Regions from separate parts of the Halomonas sp. PAMB 3232 genome, predicted to be linked through region 1. Evidence: predicted binding sites of a transcription regulator. Region 1 holds the regulator's gene; each other region holds the start of a gene.

Region 1 (3,870 bases):
TTACAAAACCTGTACAATGCGTTCCATGTGGCTGTATAGGCGCTCTGAAAGTGGCTAAAAATGACACATGAGCATTCCTGTACCACTCTTACATGCCATATTGACACACTTGTACAGGTGTTGTTTCAAAGAGGATCAGCTTAGGCGGGCGGCGGGGAAAATACAGCGGAAGGTAGCGCCAAAGCCCGGGCGACTTTCGATCGAAAGCCGCCCGTCGTGGCGAATCAGCACATGCTTGACGATGGCAAGTCCAAGGCCGGTACCGCCGGTGGCCGTGCTGCGCCCTTTATCGACGCGATAAAAGCGTTCGGTCAGCCGTGGAATATGTATCGGGTCGATGCCGTGACCGTTGTCCTTGACCTCGATACAGGCGCCGCCTTCGGCAAGCTCGGCGTAGCGCAGCGTAATCGTACTGCCCCCCGGCGCGTAGCGCACGGCGTTGAACACCAGGTTGGACACCGCGCTTCGCAGCTCCTGCTCGCTGCCGATCAGCCGCGCGTCGCTTTCGATCTCGAGCGCGATCTGCTGGGGCGTTTCGTGCTGCTGACCGGACAGTGCCCGGGCGTCCTGACACACGCTTTCCAATAGCGGCCCCAGTGCCAACGGCTGGTGATCCTTGCCGCCCTGATCAATCTCGAGGCGCGAAAGCAGCAGCAAATCGTCGACCAGATTCTGCATGCGCAGGGTTTGCGCCTGCATCTGAGCGACGCTGCGGCCAAGTCTTGGCGGCAGTTGATCGCTCAGATCGCTGTAGGTTTCCAGATAGCCAGAGAGCACGGTCAAGGGCGTGCGAAGCTCATGGGAGACGTTGGCGACGAAATCCTGGCGCATCTGCTCCAGCCGGTGCAGCCGGGTGATATCACGTGCCATCAAGAGCCGCTCATCGTCGCCGTAAAGCGTGATCTGATACTCGAGAATGCGCCGTTCGTCGATGGGTGAGGTGAGCGTTAGAGGCTCACTGTATTCGCGGGACGAGAAGTAGCGCACAAACGCGGGGTCGCGCAACAAATTGGTGATGTGCTGGCCGCGGTCATGGGCGGTTTGAAGCCCCATCATCTTTGTGGCGGCGCTGTTCCACCACTCCAGGTCGCCGTGACGGTCGAGCATGACCACGCTGTCGCGCATCGCCTCCGACGACTCCTGAATACGCGCAAGCGTGGCTCTGAGGCGGCCCTGAGTGATGCGCTGACTTTTCTGGTAGCGGTAGAGCCGGTCCAGAAGCTCGCCCCAGAGCCCGGGCCCGGCGGGTGGCTCCTCGCTCGGCGTAAGCGTTAGCCATAGATAAAGCGCGCGCAGCTGGCGCAAGTGGTAGAAAAGACACACGCCGAGCCCGGCGGCGAGGCCCAACCCCGGCGCGCCAAACAGCCAGCCCATGATCACCCCGAGCGTGGCAAGCCAGGCGATACGCCAGAGTTCCCGGCTCCACAGGTGCACGCGCTAGCTCCGGGCGGAGAAGCGATAGCCGGTGCCGCGCACCGTCTGAATCAGGTTCTGATGAGCATCGCCCAGGGCCTTACGCAGGCGACGAATGTGAACGTCCACGGTGCGCTCCTCGACGTAGACGTTGCCGCCCCATACCTGATCCAGCAGCTGGCTGCGGGTATAGGCGCGCTCCTGGTGGGTCATGAAAAATTGCAGCAGTCGATATTCCGTCGGCCCCATGTCCAACGCCTTGCCGTGAGCGCTGACCCGGTGGCTTACCGGGTCGAGCAGCAGGCCGTTGATTTCCACCGGGTCCTCCATGCCGCGCGGCGTGGTACGCCGCAGCACCGCTTTCAGGCGCGCGACCAGCTCTCTGGGAGAGAACGGCTTGGTGATGTAGTCGTCGGCACCCGCCTCGAGCCCTTGGATCTTGTTGTCTTCCTCGCCCTTGGCAGTGAGCATGATGATCGGAAGCTCGGCGGTGGCCTCTTCGCGCTTGAGGCGACGGGCCAACTCGATGCCGCTGGTACCGGGCATCATCCAGTCGAGCAGCAGCAGATCCGGCTGGTTGTCGACCACCAGCGCGTGGGCATCCTGGGCGTTATCGGCTTCGAGCACGCGATAGTCCGCCATCTCCAGCGCCACCGCGATCATCTCGCGAATCGGCGCCTCATCGTCGACGATTAAAACGGTTTTGGCGGTCATGGGCGGGCCTCACGGTGTCCAGGCAAAGTGGTCGATGACATATCGGTGACAATCACACCATGAGCGAGTGACAGTTTTATGACACCCGCTTTTGCCACCTTAGCCCGCCACCGGCCAAAAGCTCAAGGCGAGCCCGGCGAAGAGCACAAGCCCCGACCAGTGATTGTTCAAAAACGCCTGAAAGCAGGCCTCGCGCTCGCGGTGAACGATCAGGCGCTGCTGATGCACGAAGGTGGCCGCCATGGCCACAAGGCCCAGCCAGAAAAAGCCTCCCAGACTTATAGCCCACCCCACCCAGGCCAGCAGTAACAGCGTGGCCGCCTGCAGCAGGCCAATGATCAGCCGGTCGGCCTGGCCAAACAGCACTGCGGTGGATTTGATGCCGATCTTCAAGTCGTCGTCGCGGTCCACCATGGCGTACTGGGTGTCATAGGCGACGGTCCACAGCACGTTGGCCAGAAATAGTACCCACGCCTCGAGCGGCACGTGACCCAGAACCGCGCCAAAGGCCATGGGGATCGCCCAGGAGAACGCCGCACCGAGCACCACCTGGGGGAAGTGGGTATAGCGCTTCATGAAAGGATACGCGGCGGCAAGCAAAAGCCCGCCCACCGACAGCAACACGGTAAACCAGTTGGTCAACAGCACCAGAATGAACGACACCGCCACCAGCGCGATGAACAGCACCTTGGCTTCGGCTTCCCCGATGCGCCCGGTCGCCAGCGGCCGGTTTTTGGTACGTTTGACGTGGCCGTCGAAGTGGCGATCGGCGTAGTCGTTCACCACGCATCCTGCCGCGCGCATGGAGTAGACGCCGGCGATAAAGATCAATAGCACCCCGCGTCCTGGCACGCCCTCGGCGGCGATCCACAGCGCCCAGAGCGTCGGCCACATCAAAAGCCAGGTGCCAATGGGCCGATCAAGGCGCATCAGCGTGATGAAATCACGCGCCCGGGACCAGCCGGTCGGGCGCAGCAGAGAACGGTCCATGCTTACCTCTCGAGGATAAATCGCGCGCCCAGCTTAGCGCGAAGCCAGATCGGGTTCATCCGCCAGGGTCGATAAAAACGCTTCCTGCACCAAAAGCGACAGCCCGCCGTGGTAGAAGATCGAGCGCCGCGCCCAGACGCTCGGAAGCTCTGGCGCCTGGCGATGAGCGAACGCCGGACGCTGGCCGGTGGCGTAAAGCGCGCCGCGCACGAGATCCGGCTGGCGAAACAGCCAGCTCCCCAGCGAACGCTCGCCCAAACGCTCGAGATGCAGCCCCTTGAGCTGCGCCAGCGGCGCCACCGAGCGCGCCACCACCCAAGGGGTGTCATCGATGCACAGCGCCACCTCGCGACACCAAACAAGCCGGCGCGGCGCAAGGCCAAGCGCCTGGGCTTCGTCGCGTTCGGGTACGCCGACGCCCTGGCGCAGCAGCCGTACCCGAAACGCGCGGCGCCCGCCCGCCGCGACCAGCCGTGCGGTCAGCGAATCGGTGGAGGCGACCCACTGCCACCAGGGCGCGCTCATGGCCGGGCGAAACGCCGCGACGGGTTGCCAGCGCGGAAAAAGCGCTATCGGCTGAGTGTGTATTGCCACGCGATCTCCAGAGCGGTCAAGTCGTTCGCGCTAGTGTAACATGATGGCCCAACGCGCTTTTCTCGAGAACATCCGCGTTTCGAGCCCCCGAATTTCAACGTCTGGTGAAGGCATGGCCGACTCTTTCTCTCACGCCGATGCGCCGGTGGATCTTCTCAT
Region 2 (3,870 bases), 320 kb from region 1:
GAAGGTGGTCGGCGACAGCAGCGGAAAGACGATGCTCCAGAAGCGCTTGAAGGGCGTGGCGCCGTCGATGGCGGCGGCCTCGATCAGCGATTTGGGCACCGACTGAAGTCCGGCCAGAAAGAACAGGAAGTTGTAGGAGATCTGCTTCCAGGCCGCGGCAATGGTGATCAGTATCATTGCCTGGCTGCCCGAGACCCGGTGGTTCCAGTCGATGTCGAACCAGTCGAGCACGTGGGGCAAAAGCCCGATGGTCGGGTTGAACAGAAACCACCACAACACCCCGGCCACCACCGGTGCCACCGCGTAGGGCCAGACCAGCAGCGTGGTGTAGAACTTCGCGCTTCTCAGCACCCGGTTGACACACACCGCCAGCAACAGCGCCAACCCCATGGAGAGCACCGTGACCGACACGGCAAAGATCGCCGTGCGCCCCAGCGCATTCAGGTAGCTTGGATCGCTTAGAATACGGGCGTAGTTCGAAAGGCCCACGAAGGTGGTCTTGAAGCCGAAGGCGTCGGTGCGCTCGAAGCTCGACTTCACCGCTTGGCTCGCCGGCCAGATGAAGAACACCAGCGTAATGATGAGCTGCGGCGCCAATAGGCAGTAGGGAAGCCACCGGTTCTGATAGGTGGAGCGTTTGGTCTGCATGATGAATCCTGTATCACGAGCGCCCGGAAAAGCCGTCCCGTGAACCCCGCCTTGAAAGCGAAGGCAGGCGCAGGGGAGGGCTCTCACGACGAACCCCGGCGCAAGGGCCGGGGTTCGTGAGACGATCAAGCGTTAGTTATTGGCTGACTCGAAATCGCGCAGGATCTGGTTGCCGCGCTCGACCGCGTCATCCAGCGCTTCCTGCCCGCTCTTGTCGCCCGCTAGCACCGCCTGGAACTCCTCGTCGAGCACCATGCGTACCTGCGGGTAGTTGCCAAAGCGCAGGCCCTTGGAGTTCTCGGTGGGCTCGTTCAGGTTGATCTGCTCGATGGCGAGATCCGCACCCGGGTTCTCCTCGTAGTAGCCCTGCTCCTGGCTCAGCTCATACGCGGCGGTGGTGATCGGCAGATAGCCGGTGCCCTGGTGCCACTCCGCCTGTACGTCGGGAAGCGACAGGTACTCGAGGAATTCGGCCACGCCGGCGTACTCGTCGTCTTCATGACCGGAAAGCACCCACAACGTCGCGCCGCCGATGATCGAGTTCTGCGGCGCGCCCTCGACGTCATCATAGTAAGGCAGCATGCCGAAACCGACCTCGAAGTCGGAGTTGGCGAGCACGTCGGCGCGCGAGGCCGAAGAGTTCATGTACATCGCGCAGTCGCCGGCGTAGAACGAGGGCGCAGCGTCCGGGCCGTTGGCGGGGCCGGCGTAGCTGTAAACGCCGCTGTCGCTCCACTCCTTGAGTTGATCCCAGAAGCGCGCCTGCACCTCGCCGTTGAAGACGAACTCGGTGTCCAGACCGCCAAAGCCGTTCTCTTGGGTGCCGATCGGCTGGTTGTGCAGCGCCGAGAAGTTCTCCAAGCCGATCCAGTTGGCCGCGTAGGCCATGGTGAAGCCGCAGGACGCTGCGCCTTCATCGACGATCTGTTGGCCCATCTCGCCCATTTCAGCCCAGGTGGTCGGCGGAGTTTCCGGGTCGAGCCCGGCGGCCTCGAAGGCGTCCTTGTTGTAGTAGAGAATCGGCGTGGAGGAGTTGAACGGCATCGAGAGCATGTTGCCGTCGGTGTCGGTGTAGTAGCCGGTCACCACGGGCAGGTAGTTGTCTGCGTCGAAGTCGTTGCCGTGTGCTTCCATCAGCTCATACACGGGATAGATGGCGCCCTGGGCGGCCATCATGGTGCCGGTGCCGACTTCGTAAATCTGTACGATGTGAGGCTGCTCGCCGGCACGGAAGGCGGCGATGGTGTTGACCATGGTCGCTTCGTACTCACCCCGATAGGAGGGCGTGACCTGGTACTCATCCTGAGTGGCGTTGAAGTCCTCGGCCAGGGCGCTCAGGCGCTCGCCGAGCTCGCCGCCCATGGAGTGCCACCAGGTGATCTCGGTGGCGGCCTGGGCGGACATGCTCAGGCTTGCCGCGGCGATACCGACGGATAACGCGCGTAACGTGAAACGAGACATACATCACTCCTTGTGGGCCCGGGCATGGCCGGGCGGCGCAGTACGTTTATTGAGCTTGTGAGGTGCACTGAACAGTAGTGAGTCTATATGACAAATTGATGAACGATAACCGGACGAAGGTTCAAGGCTCATGCCACTTTGGCAGTAGGCGAGCGCGGTGGGCAGTGCTAGGGTGGTGGCAACGCGCTTAACCCGAGATACGTCATGACGAATGCAGAATCGCTTCTTTCCCAACTCATCGCCTTCAATACCACCTCCCGCGGCTCCAACCTGGCGCTGATCGAATTCGTCGAAGGCTATCTGGCCAAGCACGGCGTCGCCTCGGAGCGGGTCATGAGCCCCTGCAACACCAAGGCGAATCTGATTGCGCGTATCGGCCCGGACGCGCCGGGTGGGGTGATGCTGTCGGGCCACACCGACGTGGTGCCGGTCGAGGGCCAGCCCTGGTCGACGGACCCGTTTACGCTTCACGACGGCGGCGACGGCCGGCTTTACGGCCGGGGAAGCTGCGACATGAAAGGCTTCATCGCCTGCGCGCTCGCCATGGTGCCCGAGTGGGTGAAGGCGCCTCTCAAGCAGCCCATCTACTTCGGCTTCTCCTATGACGAAGAGATCGGCTGCGTCGGCGCGCCGGAGCTGATCAAGCGCTTTTATGAACACTACTCCACCACGGCTCACGTCATCGTCGGCGAGCCGACCCTGATGCAGCCGGTGGTGGCGCAAAAAGGCGCGACCAACCTGCGCACCACGGTCACCGGGGTCGAGGCGCACAGCAGCCAGGTCAACCAGGGCACCTCGGCGATCCACGTGGCCGCGCGGCTGGTGAGTTTCATCGAGGACACCATGACCGCCCTGGTCGAGGAGGGCCGGGTGGACGAGGCCTTCAACGTGCCCCACACCAGCCTGCACGTAGGCCGGATCAAAGGCGGTACGGCGATCAACATCATGGCGCGCGAATGTACCTTCGAGTGGGAGATTCGTCATTTGCCGACCGAGACGTTCGGCGAGGTGTTTGACCGCTTCACCCAGTATGTCGATTCGCTCAAGGCCGAGCTTTCGGCGCGTGGCAAGCGAGTCACCATCGACACCGAGGCGCTCAACGTCACCGTGCCGGGCCTGGCCGATCGCGACAACGCCGCCGTGCTGCGCCTGGCCCGGGATCACCTGCCTAATGAGTGCTGCAACCACGCGGTGGCCTACGCCACCGAAGCCGGGCAGTTCCAGGGGCAGGGGCTGCAAACGATCATCCTCGGGCCGGGCAGCATCGCCCAGGCCCACCAGCCGGACGAGTACATCGAGAAAAGCGAGCTTGTCGCGTGCGTCGAATTCATGACCCGAATGGGTAGAGCGCTGGAAGCGCCGTTCGAGGGGTAGATGAAAGCGGTTTTGGCGGGGTGATAGAGACAGGGGGCGGTGCCGGGCAGCCCTACACGAGGGCGCTGTGAATACCTCCCTGTACGCTACTTTCGCCATCTGACCGCCAAGGACGGCGGGAATGTCGGAAACGAAGGGAACGGTATTCCGACCTTGGCGAAAGACCCTCGTTACGGGCTGCCCGGCACGGCTGGTTGGGTAGCATAGTGAGCTCGACACTAACGAAAACACCCGCCATGAGCGGGTGTTTTGGTATCGTCAAACGTTTCTGTCAGGGCGAGGAGTGCTCTTCAAAAAGCTCCGCCTTGGCGTCGCGCATCACCTCCTCGCAGGCCTGCTGGTGGGCAAGCTGGGTGATCAGACCCTGGGTGACTTCGAAGCCTTTCA
Region 3 (3,870 bases), 310 kb from region 1:
CTGAACTCACCGGCCGAGGGGCGCTCTTCGTCGCGAAGGGTCTCGTCTGGCGCTCCCTCCTCTTGCTGCTTTTCTGGCGTCACGACGCCGCGGCGCGCGGCGATATTGATCATCAGCGTGCCGATCAGTACGCCAGAGACGATCCCGACCGTGGCAAGCCCGAGCGCGAGATCCGCGCCCTCCTCGAAACCCAGCTCCGCGAAGGTGTCGCCCATGCCGGCGGCGGTGCCGTGGCCGCCTTCGAAGCCGATTTCGATCAGCGCTCCGGCCATGGGGTTCATGCCAAACACCGGGGCCAGTACCAAAAGCGCAAGTGACAGCCCCACCACGTATTGCCCCCAGGCCATGGTCTGTCCCACCACGACCTGGGGGCCGGCGCGCATCCAGATCGTTTTAATGCCGGGAATGGTCTTGCCGATGAACAGCGCCGCGAACACCACGTTGATCAAAAGCCCGGGCAGCGATGCCCAGCTTTCCTGCACGTAAGCGGGAAAAAGCCCCGCGCTCTCTTCGAACACCTCGGGCATGAAGCGGCCGAGCACGTCCGGGCCCATCAGCAGGAGCAGCAGGCCAGCGATCACGGAGCTTGGAAGGAAAAGGCGTCTGAGCCAGCCGATTTTCAGGCGAAGGGCGTTGCTGAGTAGAAGCGCCAGCCCAATGAGGACCAGCGCAACGAAGAGGTCACCGACGGTCATGGTCATGTCATCACTCCCTGATGAGCAGGATAGGCGCCGACGTCGCTAAAGAATACGTAAGCACTCCGAGTGAGTTAACCGTAGTGGTTTTTTAATCAAAGCGCTATCAGGGCACCAGATAAAGGCTGAGCAGCGCAAAGCCGTAGCCGATCAGCGCGCCCGCCAGCACATCGCTTGCGTAGTGAAGCCCAAGCCCTACTCGCGAAATCGCGATCAGCGCGCTTAACGGCAACACGACGACCAGAAGCCAGGGCGTGTGGGCGGCGACCATCACACTGAACATCACCGCGTGCATGGTGTGCCCGCTTGGAAAGCTGTAGCGGTCGCGGGCGGGTTCGCCGCAGTGAACGCCGCCCAGATAGGTGATGAACGGGCGCTCGCGGCAAAGCCGGGTCTTGATCAGCCGGTACACCGTCAGCGCCAGCAGCGCGATGGCGCTGTACTGCAGCATCCGCTGGCTGCCATTTGGAGTGAGCCAGGGTTGGGCGGCAATGAGCGCCACCCACACCGGCCAATCGCCCAGCCGGCTGGCGGTTTGCAGTACGCGCCGCCACACCGGGTTCAGCGAAAGCCGAGTGACGCGCTGGCAAAAGCGCCACTCCCACGTATCAAGACGATCGAATGCGACAAGCGGGCGAGAGCGCATGATGTGCCTCCTGGGCGGTATGCAGGTAACGCTTGAACTGTTCGGCGATGCCACTCCAGCTGTGCTCCAGCACGCTGAGCCGGGCCGTTCGGCCCAGACGGGCGTAGTCGGCCGGGTGCTGGCAGAGTTCGGCGGCGGCCTGATGAAACCCCCTGGGGTCGTCGGGGGCGATACTCAGGCCGTTATGGCCGTGCCGAATCAGCTCGGCGCTGGCGGCGTGATCGAAGGCCACTACCGCCAGGCCGCTGGCCATGGCCTCGGTGATCACGTTACCCCAGGTTTCGGAAAGCGAGGGAAACACGAAGATATCGGCGCTGGCGTAGTGGCGAGCGAGACTCGGCTGATCCAGAAAGCCGGTGAAGTGGGCCTGGGGGAGCGCCTTTTGCAACTGCGCCCGCGCCGGGCCGTCGCCGACGATCACCTGCGCCATGTCCGGGCGCACCTCGCGCATGGCCTGAAAGGTCTCGACCAGCAGCGTCAGGTTTTTCTCTGCCGCCAGTCGCCCGGCGTAGAGCGCCACGCTCTGGTGCTCGTTCACACCCCACTGATCGCGCAGGGTGTCGTCGCGGTGGGCCGGCGAGAAGTGCTCGCCGTCGATCCCGCGGGAGAGCACGCTGACATCGCGAATGCCCGCCTTGTGCAGGGTGCGGGCCTGGGCGTGGGTCGGCACCAGCGTCAGCGCGCAGCCGTTGTGGAAGTGACGCAGGTAGCGAAGGGTCGCCGCGCTCAGCCAGCCGATGCCGTAGTCATGGCAGTAGTGGTCGAAGTTGGTGTGCCAGCCCGCCACGCAAACGATGCCGAGCTTGCGCGCTACCCGCCGGGCGGCCAGCCCCAGCGGGCCTTGGGTGGCGAGATAAACCGCATCCGGTGGATGCTTTTTCCAGAATCGCGTGAGCATTCCAGGCGTTGCCAGGCCCACCTGAACCTCGGCGTAGCCGGGTAGCGGCAGCCGGTAAACCTGAAGCTCTTCCCCCGCTGTCGATCGCGGCTTTTGGGCTCGCGGGGCGGGGCGCACGACATCGACCTGAACGTCCAGGCGGTCGAGCTCGCAGGCCAGGCGATTGAGCGTATGGGCCACACCGTTGATATCCGGTGCCCAGGTTTCACTCACAATACAAAGCCGCATCGCTTTCGTCCCCTGCCCAAGGTGTGCTCCCAGTGTGGCAAGAGACGATGACAGCGACGGGACAATCAGGTGACGAACGCGTGACAGGCGAACGCCGCTCGCCGGGCCCCTGACGCGCTATTAAAGCGCGGGTATTGGGGCGGCGCCGAAGGCGGTTAGAGGTCGGCTCTCACCGACCAGAGCTCCGGAAAGAACTGCAGCTCCAGCGCTTTCTTGAGATAGCCCACGCCCGAGGTGCCGCCGGTGCCGCTGCGCTGGCCGATGATGCGCTCCACCGTTTTCATGTGGCTAAAGCGCCATTTGTGGAAGTTGTACTCGGTATCGATCAGCTTCTCGGCAAGCTCGTAGAGATCCCAGTGGCGCTCCGAGTGGCGGTAGATGGTCGACCAGGCGGCCTCGACCTCGGGTGAGGCGACGTAGGGTGTCGACCAGTCGCGCTCAAGCGACGACGCCGGCAGCTCGAAGCCTCGCCGCGCCAGTAGCTGCAGACAGACATCGTAGAGGCTGGGGGCGGCAAGTACCTCTTGCAGCCGCTGGTAGTGGGCCGGGTGGCGGCGGTGCGCTTCGGCCAGGCGGGGGTGCTTGTTGCCGAGCAGAAACTCGAGCTCGCGGTACTGATACGACTGAAACCCCGAACTCTGGCCCAGGCTGTCGCGAAAGGCGAGATAGTCGGAAGGCGTCATGGTGGCGAGCACTTCCCAGGCGTTGATCATCTGCGCCTGGATGCGTGCCACCCGGGTGAGCATCTTGAACGCCGGGCGCAGCGCATCGGTCTCGATCGCCCGGGCCGCCGCGTGGGCCTCGTGCAGGCACTGCTTCAGCCACAGCTCCGAGACCTGGTGAATGATCACGAACAGCATCTCGTCGTGCTGATCGCTGATCGGGTTCTGACAGGTGAGCAGCGGCGCCAGATCCAGGTACTCGCCGTAGCTCATGGGCTGGTCCCAGTGCACCTGCTGCTCGTTGTCCAGATTGACGGCGCCGCGCTCAGACGGGGTCGGCGAATCGTTATGCATGGGGAATATCTCCCGTGTCGTGCTCGAGTGCCGTATCGGCGTACTCGAGAATGTCGAAATGGTCACGTTCGGCTAGCAGGGTAATCGTCGCCGGCACGCCCTCGCGGCGGGCCTTCGCCGCCAGCGCCTCGCCCTGCTGCTGAAACACCGGCGGGTCCTGCTCGCCGTGAATCAGCTCCAGCGTCGGTAGCCCGGTCAGTGGCAGGCACAAGGGGCTCAGCCGGGTCGCACGATCCTCATCAAGGTCGAGCGGCCGAGCGATCGAGGTGCCGAGCAGCGGACGCAGGTCGTAGACGCCGCTGATCAGCCACAAGGCTTCGATCGCCTGGCGGCACGCCGGCGCAAGGCCGCTCATCAGCGCCAGGTGGGCGCCGGCGCTGTGGCCAC

The links. Region 1 encodes PhoB, which activates phosphate uptake and scavenging genes when phosphate is short. Its sites were predicted from a motif close to TGTCATANNNNTGTCANA; they were not measured.
Region 2: a site for PhoB is predicted at 2,196-2,213, ahead of ugpB (sn-glycerol-3-phosphate ABC transporter substrate-binding protein UgpB). Genes of this name have one in related genera too.
Region 3: a site for PhoB is predicted at 2,514-2,531, ahead of RN346_RS15745 (glycosyltransferase family 1 protein). Genes of this name have one in related genera too.

The regions. Positions count from the first base shown of each region.
Region 1 covers NZ_CP134865.1:47,291-51,160, reverse strand. The annotation lists gene phoR (phosphate regulon sensor histidine kinase PhoR) at 136-1,434, opposite strand; gene phoB (phosphate regulon transcriptional regulator PhoB) at 1,438-2,127, opposite strand; gene ubiA (4-hydroxybenzoate octaprenyltransferase) at 2,227-3,117, opposite strand; gene RN346_RS00230 (chorismate lyase) at 3,151-3,711, opposite strand; gene RN346_RS00225 (FAD-dependent oxidoreductase) at 3,824-3,870, shown strand, end outside.
Region 2 covers NZ_CP134865.1:3,422,560-3,426,429, reverse strand. The annotation lists gene ugpA (sn-glycerol-3-phosphate ABC transporter permease UgpA) at 1-648, opposite strand, end outside; gene ugpB (sn-glycerol-3-phosphate ABC transporter substrate-binding protein UgpB) at 781-2,109, opposite strand; gene argE (acetylornithine deacetylase) at 2,314-3,483, shown strand; gene RN346_RS15665 (hypothetical protein) at 3,755-3,870, opposite strand, start outside.
Region 3 covers NZ_CP134865.1:3,437,826-3,441,695, reverse strand. The annotation lists gene RN346_RS15755 (sodium/glutamate symporter) at 1-701, opposite strand, end outside; gene RN346_RS15750 (phosphatase PAP2 family protein) at 802-1,341, opposite strand; gene RN346_RS15745 (glycosyltransferase family 1 protein) at 1,304-2,467, opposite strand; gene kynA (tryptophan 2,3-dioxygenase) at 2,623-3,483, opposite strand; gene RN346_RS15735 (alpha/beta hydrolase) at 3,476-3,870, opposite strand, start outside.